Regions from separate parts of the Cobetia sp. AM6 genome, predicted to be linked through region 1. Evidence: predicted binding sites of a transcription regulator. Region 1 holds the regulator's gene; each other region holds the start of a gene.
What was found. Region 1 encodes sigma-54, which starts transcription at its own class of promoters, with help from an activator protein. Its sites were predicted from a motif close to TGGCACNNNNNTTGCTNT; they were not measured.
Positions count from the first base shown of each region.

Region 2: speB (agmatinase) is a predicted target of sigma-54. The motif match lies at 780-797, and genes of this name have one in related genera.
Region 3: CLAM6_RS07075 (ammonium transporter) is a predicted target of sigma-54. The motif match lies at 1,246-1,263, and genes of this name have one in related genera.
Region 4: glnA (glutamate--ammonia ligase) is a predicted target of sigma-54. The motif match lies at 863-880, and genes of this name have one in related genera.

Region 1 covers NZ_AP021868.1:837,151-839,348, reverse strand. Annotated here, with positions in the region: gene lptB (LPS export ABC transporter ATP-binding protein) at 1-234, shown strand, start outside; gene CLAM6_RS03560 (RNA polymerase factor sigma-54) at 468-1,916, shown strand.
Region 2 covers NZ_AP021868.1:2,257,974-2,260,171, forward strand. Annotated here, with positions in the region: gene CLAM6_RS09580 (sigma-54 interaction domain-containing protein) at 1-513, opposite strand, end outside; gene speB (agmatinase) at 925-1,875, shown strand; gene CLAM6_RS09590 (YjiH family protein) at 2,186-2,198, shown strand, end outside.
Region 3 covers NZ_AP021868.1:1,655,912-1,658,109, reverse strand. Annotated here, with positions in the region: gene CLAM6_RS07075 (ammonium transporter) at 1-1,141, opposite strand, end outside; gene CLAM6_RS07070 (DUF1989 domain-containing protein) at 1,494-2,198, opposite strand, start outside.
Region 4 covers NZ_AP021868.1:4,119,112-4,121,309, reverse strand. Annotated here, with positions in the region: gene typA (translational GTPase TypA) at 1-372, opposite strand, end outside; gene glnA (glutamate--ammonia ligase) at 1,015-2,198, shown strand, end outside.

The sequences.
Region 1 (2,198 bases):
TTCGCCGGCGTCGACCCCATCTCGGTGGGCGAGATCAAGAGCATCGTGCGCCAACTGCGCGATCGTGGCATCGGCGTGCTGATCACCGACCACAACGTGCGCGAGACACTCGATATCTGTGACACCGCCTATATCGTCGGCGATGGCCAGATCATCGCCCACGGTGATGCGGACTCCATCCTGGCCAACCAGCAGGTGCGCGACGTCTACCTGGGCCACGAGTTCACGCTCTAGGGTCAGCGGCTGCGCTGAGCCCACCGGAGGCGAAAGCTTCAAAAGCCGCTGCGTGATTTTATCGCGTAGCGGCTTTTTCATGTCTGACATCAGACGCATGCATGACGTCCATACCACCTTGGTGGAAACATGGCATGCAAGTTGCTTGAATATTCACGACAACCTCTTGTCAGTGCCCCGAGTCACGGTATAGCGTAGTAAGCACGTTCCTTTGCCGTGAATTGACTGACTCCATGAAACCCACCCTGCAACTCCGCCTCGGCACCTCGCTGACCATGACGCCGCAGCTCCAGCAAGCGATCCAGCTGCTGCAGCTGTCGACGCTCGACCTGCGTCAGGAGATTCAGCAAGCCCTCGAGTCCAACCCCATGTTGGAGCTCGACGAGGACTACGAGTCGCTGGATGTCGTCGAGACACAGGATTCGAGCGAGATCTCCACTGCCGACTCCTCGAGCGAGATTCCCGAGGAATACCCCCTCGACAGTGACTGGTCGGACCTCTACCAGGACCACGCCGGTAGCCTGACCAGCTCCGGCAGTGGCAGCGGGAGTGAAGAAGGGCCGGACTTCGATCGCAATACCAGTGTCGAGAGCCTGCAGGACCACCTGCGCTGGCAGCTGGCGATGACCGACCTCGATGGCCGTGAACGCCAGATGGCGGAGAGCCTGATCGATGCCGTCGACGGTGCCGGCTATCTGAGTCTGTCACTCGATGAGCTGGTCGATGGCCTGCGCGGCCAGGGCCTGCCCGGCCTCAAGGCCTCCGAGCTCGAGCAGGTATTGTTGCGTCTGCAGCAGTTCGACCCGACCGGCGTCTTCGCCCGTGATCTGCGCGAATGCCTGCTGCTGCAACTGGCACTGCTGCCGGATGATCTGCCGCTGCTGGCGCAGGCGCGCCGCCTGGTACGTCAATTCCTCGAGGCACTGGGCAACGATGACCGCAAGCTGCTCAAGCGCCGCCTGAGCCTTGATGATGACGAGCTGGACCACGTCATTCGCCTGGTGCGCGCGCTCGACCCGCGCCCGGCATCCGCCTGGGGCGAGCCCGCCAGCGATTACGTGATCCCTGATCTGCTGGTGCGCCATACCCGCCACGGCTGGCAGGTCGAGCTCAACCCGGAAGCGCTACCCAAGCTGCGCATCCAGCCGGAATACGCCGCGCTGATCAAGCGTGCCGACAAGTCCGCCGACAATACCTTCCTCAAGGACAACCTGCAGGAAGCCCGCTGGCTGATGAAGAGCCTGTCATCGCGCAATGACACCCTGCTCAAGGTCGGCCGCGAGATCATGGCGCGCCAGATCGACTTCCTCGAGCAAGGCGAGGAAGGCATGAAGCCGCTGATTCTGGCCAACATCGCCGAAGTGGTCGAGATGCACGAATCGACCATCTCGCGGGTCACGACCCAGAAGTACATCCACACCCCGCGCGGCGTCTTCGAGCTCAAGTTCTTCTTCTCGAGCCAGGTCGGTGGCAGCGGCAGTGGCGACGCCCACTCAAGCACCGCCATTCGTGCCCGCATCCGCAAGCTGATCGCGGAAGAGCCGGCCCGCAAGCCTCTCTCCGACTCACGGCTGGTCGATCTGCTCGCCAGCGATGGCATCGAGGTCGCACGCCGTACCGTGGCCAAGTATCGCGAAGCGATGGGCATCCCGTCCTCCAGCGAGCGCAAGCGTCTGGCCTGACCCGTCACCTGCGGCTGCCATGCCCTGCTCTCACCTCCACAATGGCAGCCGCCGCCAACCTCAAGCGCTGGATTTTCCGCTCATCAGCCTCTGACTTCGCGGGCAGCGGTGCGCCTGTCGCGCGCTCTGTCATCCCGTCAACCGCTCGTCAATTGCCCGTCATGGGCCATGACGGCGCGCAGGATGACGGTAAAAAACCGCCGTTCCGGCAGCGTCATTCACCGTCAATCGCATGTTTTTAAAGTCACTTTTGCGCGTATTGCACCTGGATGACACCCGGAC
Region 2 (2,198 bases), 1.4 Mb from region 1:
CCCCTGCTGCGCGTCATGGGTGGTCTGCTCAGCAACTGAGCGCGCACTCCCCACCGTCCCCCAGTCACTCTCGTCCGCACTCGCCCCGCCCAGCTCACTGCTCCGCGAGTTGCGGCGCAGGTGATCCGTGAAACGCTGCTGGAGCACAGCATATTCCTGCTGCAACAGCTGGATATCGGTGAGGTCCATCGAGCGGCTGACCACGCACTCAAGCTTGCCCGCGACGAATACCGGATGCGCCTGCGCCACCACTCGCCGCCCGGTGGCGGTGAGCTGCATCATCTGCAGCGCGCGCCCCGTACGCAGCACCTCCAGGCTGATCGATGGCTTGAGCACGCCACTGGCTTCCAGGTCATGCACGTTGGCGGCACACAGCTCCTCGCGGGTCATGCCATAGACCGCCGCGGCGCCGGGGCTGACATCCAGCACCTGGCCATCGGCATTGACCACGAAGTAGTGATCGTGAGCGGTGTCGATGATGGTCTTGAGAATCTGACGGTCGAGCTCTGACATGGCGGGTACCTCATGGTCGAGCCTGTGAATCGGGCGGGGCTTTCTGTGCTTCTTTTCGCAGGTCTTTCTCGCAGCTCTTTCTAACAGCTCTTTCCAGCAGGTCTTTCTCGCACTGCGCTGAAGACAGTCTCGATGATGCCTGAATGTGATCCACAAATGAATCAGTGATCCATTTTTGAATCATCAATGCCGCACTGGTGATCCACAAATGAATCACCCAGCAACCTCCGCCAAATAAAACTCAATAAAATCAATTGACTAAAAATTGGCATGGTTACTGCAATGCTGGAGTATGCGCCAAGGAGGATCGCCGGCTTTCATCACACCGTCCGGTCGGGCGATAAAGCGAACAAACACAATACCCCGCTCGCCGTCAGCGTATCGCGAGCAACTCAAGACCTGGAGAGACAGATGAGCGAGTTCAATCAGCCGCTGGGCGGCAACGACATGCCACGTTTCGGCGGCCCGGCCACCATGATGCGCCTGCCGGCTCAGGAAACCGCGGAAGGCCTGGATGCCGCCTTCATCGGCATTCCGCTGGACATCGGTACCTCCAACCGTCCGGGCGCGCGTCTCGGCCCGCGTCAGATCCGTGATGAATCGCGCATGCTGCGCCCCTACAACATGGCCACCCGCGCCGCGCCCTTCGACAGCCTGCAGGTGGCGGACATCGGCGATGTGCCGATCAACACCTTCCACCTGCCCAAGAGCATGGACATCATCGAGCAGTTCTACGATGAAGTGCTCAGTCACGACTGCGTGCCGCTGACACTGGGCGGCGATCACACCGTCACCCTGCCGGTGCTGCGCGCCATCGCCAAGAAGCATGGCCCGGTCGGCCTGATCCACATCGATGCCCACGCCGACGTCAACGACCACATGTTCGGCGAGCCCATCGCCCACGGCACGCCGATTCGTCGCGCCCAGGAAGAAGGCCTGCTCGACAGCCAGCGCGTGGTGCAGATCGGCCTGCGTGGCACCGGCTACTCCGCCGATGACTTCGACTGGTGCCGTCAGCAGGGCTTCCGTGTCGAGACCGCCGAGATGTGCTGGTTCAAGTCACTCGCGCCGTTGATGGCCGAAGTGCGCGACATGATGGGCGATCGCCCGGTGTACATCACCTTCGACATCGACGGACTGGACCCCTCCGTCGCCCCCGGTACCGGCACCGTGGAAGCCGGCGGCCTGACCATGCCCCAGGGCATGGAAATCGTACGCGGCGCGCGTGGCCTCAACATCGTCGGCGGTGACCTGATGGAAGTCTCCCCGCCCTACGACACCAGCGGCAACACCGCGCTGATGGGCGCGACCCTGCTCTACGAGATGCTCTGTGTACTGCCGGGCGTGCAACAGCGCGACTGATCCACGAACGACCCACGAATGACCTGCTGTCCTGCTGCACCCGCGCCGGGGGCCCGTCCCGCCCTCGGCGCACACAGAATCACCCGACACGATACGGCATGATGCATCACACGATGCACGGCTAGAGCCTGACCATTACAACAAGATCTAGGTGACCCGAATGACAACCAGCATCGACCCGACGGCGGATCACACGCCGTCCCGCTCCAGCCCAAGCGCCGATTCACCTTCAGACAAGGTGCACAAGGGTGAGAAGGCTCAGAAAGAGCTCATCGCCACCCGTCCCGTTCCGCTCACGACTCATGGAGTCATGAAATTCCTGC
Region 3 (2,198 bases), 820 kb from region 1:
CTGCCATCACGACTGCGCCAGTCAGCTGGCCGGTGAAGGAGATGTCCGGCACGCCTTCGCCGACATTCGGGAAGCCAGCGGCGAAGACACCCACCAGTACCACGCCGTAGAAGCCGCAGAAGCCATGCACCGCGAAGGCGCCGACGGAGTCATCCAGGCCACGCTTCTCGAGCAGCGCGCCGATCTTCGGCATCAGGGCGCCACCGGTGACCGCCAGCACGAAGGCCAGCCCCGGGTTGTAGAGATCCAGCCCCGCCGCGACGGTGATGATGCCGCCCAGTGCACCGGACATGGTCCAGAACGGGTCACGCGAGGATAGATAGGCACCGATCACGCCGCCACCGAAGCCCATCAGGGTATTGAAGGCGAAGGCAGAGAGGTTGGTGCGATTGCCGTAGATGGTGGTCCAGCCGATATCACCGGTGTTGAAGATGATGCAGCCGCCCAGGAAGCCGAAGAACCCGACGATGATCAGCATCAGGCCGATCAAGGTCATCGGCATGTTGTGCGGCGCGATCACCTGCGGCTTGCCATCGTCACTGTACTTGCCGATACGCGCGCCCAGATTGAGCAGCACGCCCAGCGCGAAGAAGCCGGCCACGGCGTGCACCACACCGGCGGCGCCGACATCGTGGTAGCCCAGCTTGTGCAGCATCCAGCCATCCGGATGCCAGCCCCAGGCGCCCGCCATGATCCAGACACCGGCACCGAGAATCACTGCCAGAATCAGGAAGGCCCCCAGACGGATGCGTTCGATCACCGCCCCCGAGAGGATGGAGCCGGTGGTCGCGCCGAACAGGGCAAAGGCGGCGAAGAAGATGCCGGTGCCCATGTCATCGGCGTCGGGTCGCATGCTCGCGCTCCACGGCAGAGCGGCGGAGGCCTCGATGGGGATCAGCCCGTTGGGGAAGGCGTTGTAGATCCACCAGCCCACGAAGTAGAAGGCGGGGATGATCGAGGCCAGCGTCAGCACGTTCTTCATGCCGGATGCCAAGGCATTCTTGGAACGGGAGGCACCTATCTCGTAGGCCAGAAAGCCTGCATGGATCAGGAACATGATGGCGGTACACCACCAATAGAACACCTCGATGTTCATCGCCTGATGCATATCCAATATGCTTTGCAACGTCTTTTCATCCATCGTCTTTTCTCCTTTACCGGAGCCTGTGGATCAGCGCGCTTCACTGTGCAAGCGACACTGCCCGTCCGGGGGTTGTTGTTGTTTTTCAAGGGGACCTGCTGGATAAAGCAAGCGACATGCCAGATGATCAAAATTGACCACCCTCAGCAACTCTCTGTTTTCACTGAATTATTCTTGAAACCGAGAACTCCTCTTCAGATATGAAGCCCCTGAAGCCTTCCCTGCGAGGAGGATGGGCATTAATGAGGCATGCCGGTCACGGCATGCACCGAGAGATGACTTGCAGGGCGCTGCATATACGCAAGTCATTGCTCGCGACTCCTCTCTCATGCTCCCCCTCATTGCAGAAGGATCAGCTACGCACCTTGAGGCGCTCAGGGTCATGGAAGGGCAATGTCACCACCTCTGCGGCGAGGCGCTTCTGATGGCCATCCAGCTGGCCGATCTCGAGCTGGGTACCCGGGCTTGCGAAGTCCGGCGCCAGGCGACACATCGCGATGGAGCGACCGAGCAGCGGCGACTGGGTGGCACTGGTAACCACGCCCACCGGATAGCGGCCGTGATAGACGAGATCGCCATGGCTGACCAGCTCGCTGCTGGCCACCTTCAGGCCCATCACACGATGCCGTGATTCCGGCGTCTCGCGTTGCAGCGCTGCCCGCCCGACGAAGTCATCCTCCTTGCTCTTCATCGGCACGGTGAAGCCGATGCCCGCCTCATAGGGGGAAGTCTGCGGGCAGAATTCATGGCCGGCGAAGATCAACCCCGCCTCGATTCTCAGCATATCGAGGGCATCCAGTCCCAGTGGCGCGATGCCATGAGGCTCACCCGCCGCCCAGATCGCCTCCCACACGGATGGGGCGTCCTTGGGATGACACCAGACTTCATAGCCGAGCTCACCGGTATAGCCGGTACGCGACACCATCATCGGGATGCCATCCGGGCCTGACAGACGACCGATCATGAACCGGAACCAGCCCAGCCCTTCGACGTCCGGCTGGGTACGCGCATTCCAGATCAACGGCGCCAGCACCTCACGACTCTTCGGCCCCTGCAA
Region 4 (2,198 bases), 950 kb from region 1:
GATCGGCTTCAGGCCCTGGGCGAATGCCTTCTGGGTCACGAAGCGAGTCTGCGGCATCGGGCCATCGACGGCATCGACCAGCAGCAGCACGGAATCGACCATGGACATCACGCGCTCGACTTCGCCACCGAAGTCAGCGTGCCCAGGGGTATCCACGATGTTGATGTGGTAGTCGTTCCACTGGATCGCGGTGTTCTTCGCGAGAATGGTGATGCCGCGCTCTTTTTCCTGGTCGTTGGAATCCATGATGCGTTCCTGACCCTCGGCCTTGCGGTCCAGGGTGCCAGACTGACTCAGGAGCTTGTCGACCAGGGTAGTTTTACCGTGGTCAACGTGGGCGATGATGGCTATGTTGCGAAGTTTCTCGATCACGACGGGAACCTGTGCGGAAAATGGGCGCTCGCGTACCGGGCGCTTGTGATTTGGGGCGCATTATAGGGGGCATGGCATGCCTCCTGCCAGCATCGTGCATTCACGAGGCGAGTCAGCGAGTGCCTTCAATTGGCCTGAAGTGCCCAAATGGTTGTCTCTCAAGTCTTTTCCGCGCCCTTGTCGCGGATGAAAAAAACTTGTGAGTCGAGGTAAACATGAGGATGAAAGAAAGAAATGACCGCAATGTGATGCTGACGTGATCATCGGGTGTGAGCGGAGAAATCCCCGGGATTCAGTGTTTTGCACCAATGTGGAGCAATGGCGTTTTTTGGTGCACTCAAATGATGAATCTGCACTGCGCGGCAAGAATTTTTGCACCTTGTCGGCCCATCTTTGGTCGGGTTTTCGTGCTGCATGCATGAAGATGGTGATGTTTTTTTTCAGTATATTCATTAGCTTACTGAAATGACCGATGCGGCGTGCGCCATTCTGGCACGCTCGCTGCATTGTTAGAGCATCCTGTCTGATGGCTGGCATAACGACGCCGACCATGAGAGAAAAGGCTTACAAAATAGAGCAATAACCCCAGACAACGCTGACACCAACTGTAACCAGAGCCGCCGGCTCCATCGGAGAATTACCATGGCTGAGAAGACACTTGCCCTGATTGAAGAACACGAAGTCAAGTGGGTTGATCTGCGCTTCACCGACACCAAGGGCAAGGAGCAGCACGTCTCCATCCCGGCGCGTACAGTGGATGAGGAATTCTTCGAGAACGGCCAGATGTTCGATGGTTCCTCCATCGAAGGTTGGAAGGGCATCAACGAATCCGACATGATCCTGATGCCGGACGACGGCACTGCCTTCCTCGACCCGTTCACCGAAGACACCACCCTGGTGCTGCGTTGCGACGTCATCGAGCCGGCCACCATGCAGGGCTATGAGCGCGATCCGCGTTCCGTCGCCAAGCGCGCCGAGGAATTCCTGAAGTCCACCGGTCTGGGCGACACCGCCTTCTTCGGTCCGGAGCCGGAATTCTTCATCTTCGACGAAGTGCACTGGAAGAACGAGATGAACGGTTCCATGTTCAAGATCTCTTCCGAAGAAGGTGCCTGGGCGACCGATTCCACGCCGGAAGGCGGCAACCTGGGTCACCGTCCGCGTTTGAAGGGCGGCTACTTCCCGGTCCCGCCGATCGACAGCTTCCACGATATCCGTGCTGCCATGTGCAACACCCTGGAAGCCATCGGTCAGGAAGTCGAAGTTCACCACCACGAAGTGGCGAACGCCGGCCAGAACGAGATCGGCGTCAAGTTCAACACCCTGGTCAAGAAGGCCGATGAGGTTCAGGAACTCAAGTACGTGATCCACAACGTGGCTCACGCCTACGGCAAGTCCGCGACCTTCATGCCCAAGCCGCTGGTCGGTGACAACGGTTCCGGCATGCACGTTCACCAGTCCTTCTGGAAGGATGGCGACAACCAGTTCGCCGGTGACGAGTACGCGGGTCTGTCTGAAATGGCCCTCTACTACATTGGCGGCATCATCAAGCACGCTCGTGCCCTGAACGCCTTCACCAATGCGTCCACCAACTCCTACAAGCGTCTGGTGCCGGGCTTCGAAGCGCCGGTCATGCTGGCCTACTCTGCCCGCAACCGTTCCGCTTCCATCCGTATCCCGTACACCGCCAGCCCGAAAGGCAAGCGTGTCGAGGCGCGTTTCCCGGATCCGACGGCCAACCCGTACCTGGCGTTCTCCGCGATGCTGATGGCCGGTATCGACGGTATCAAGAACAAGATCCACCCGGGCGACGCGATGGACAAGAA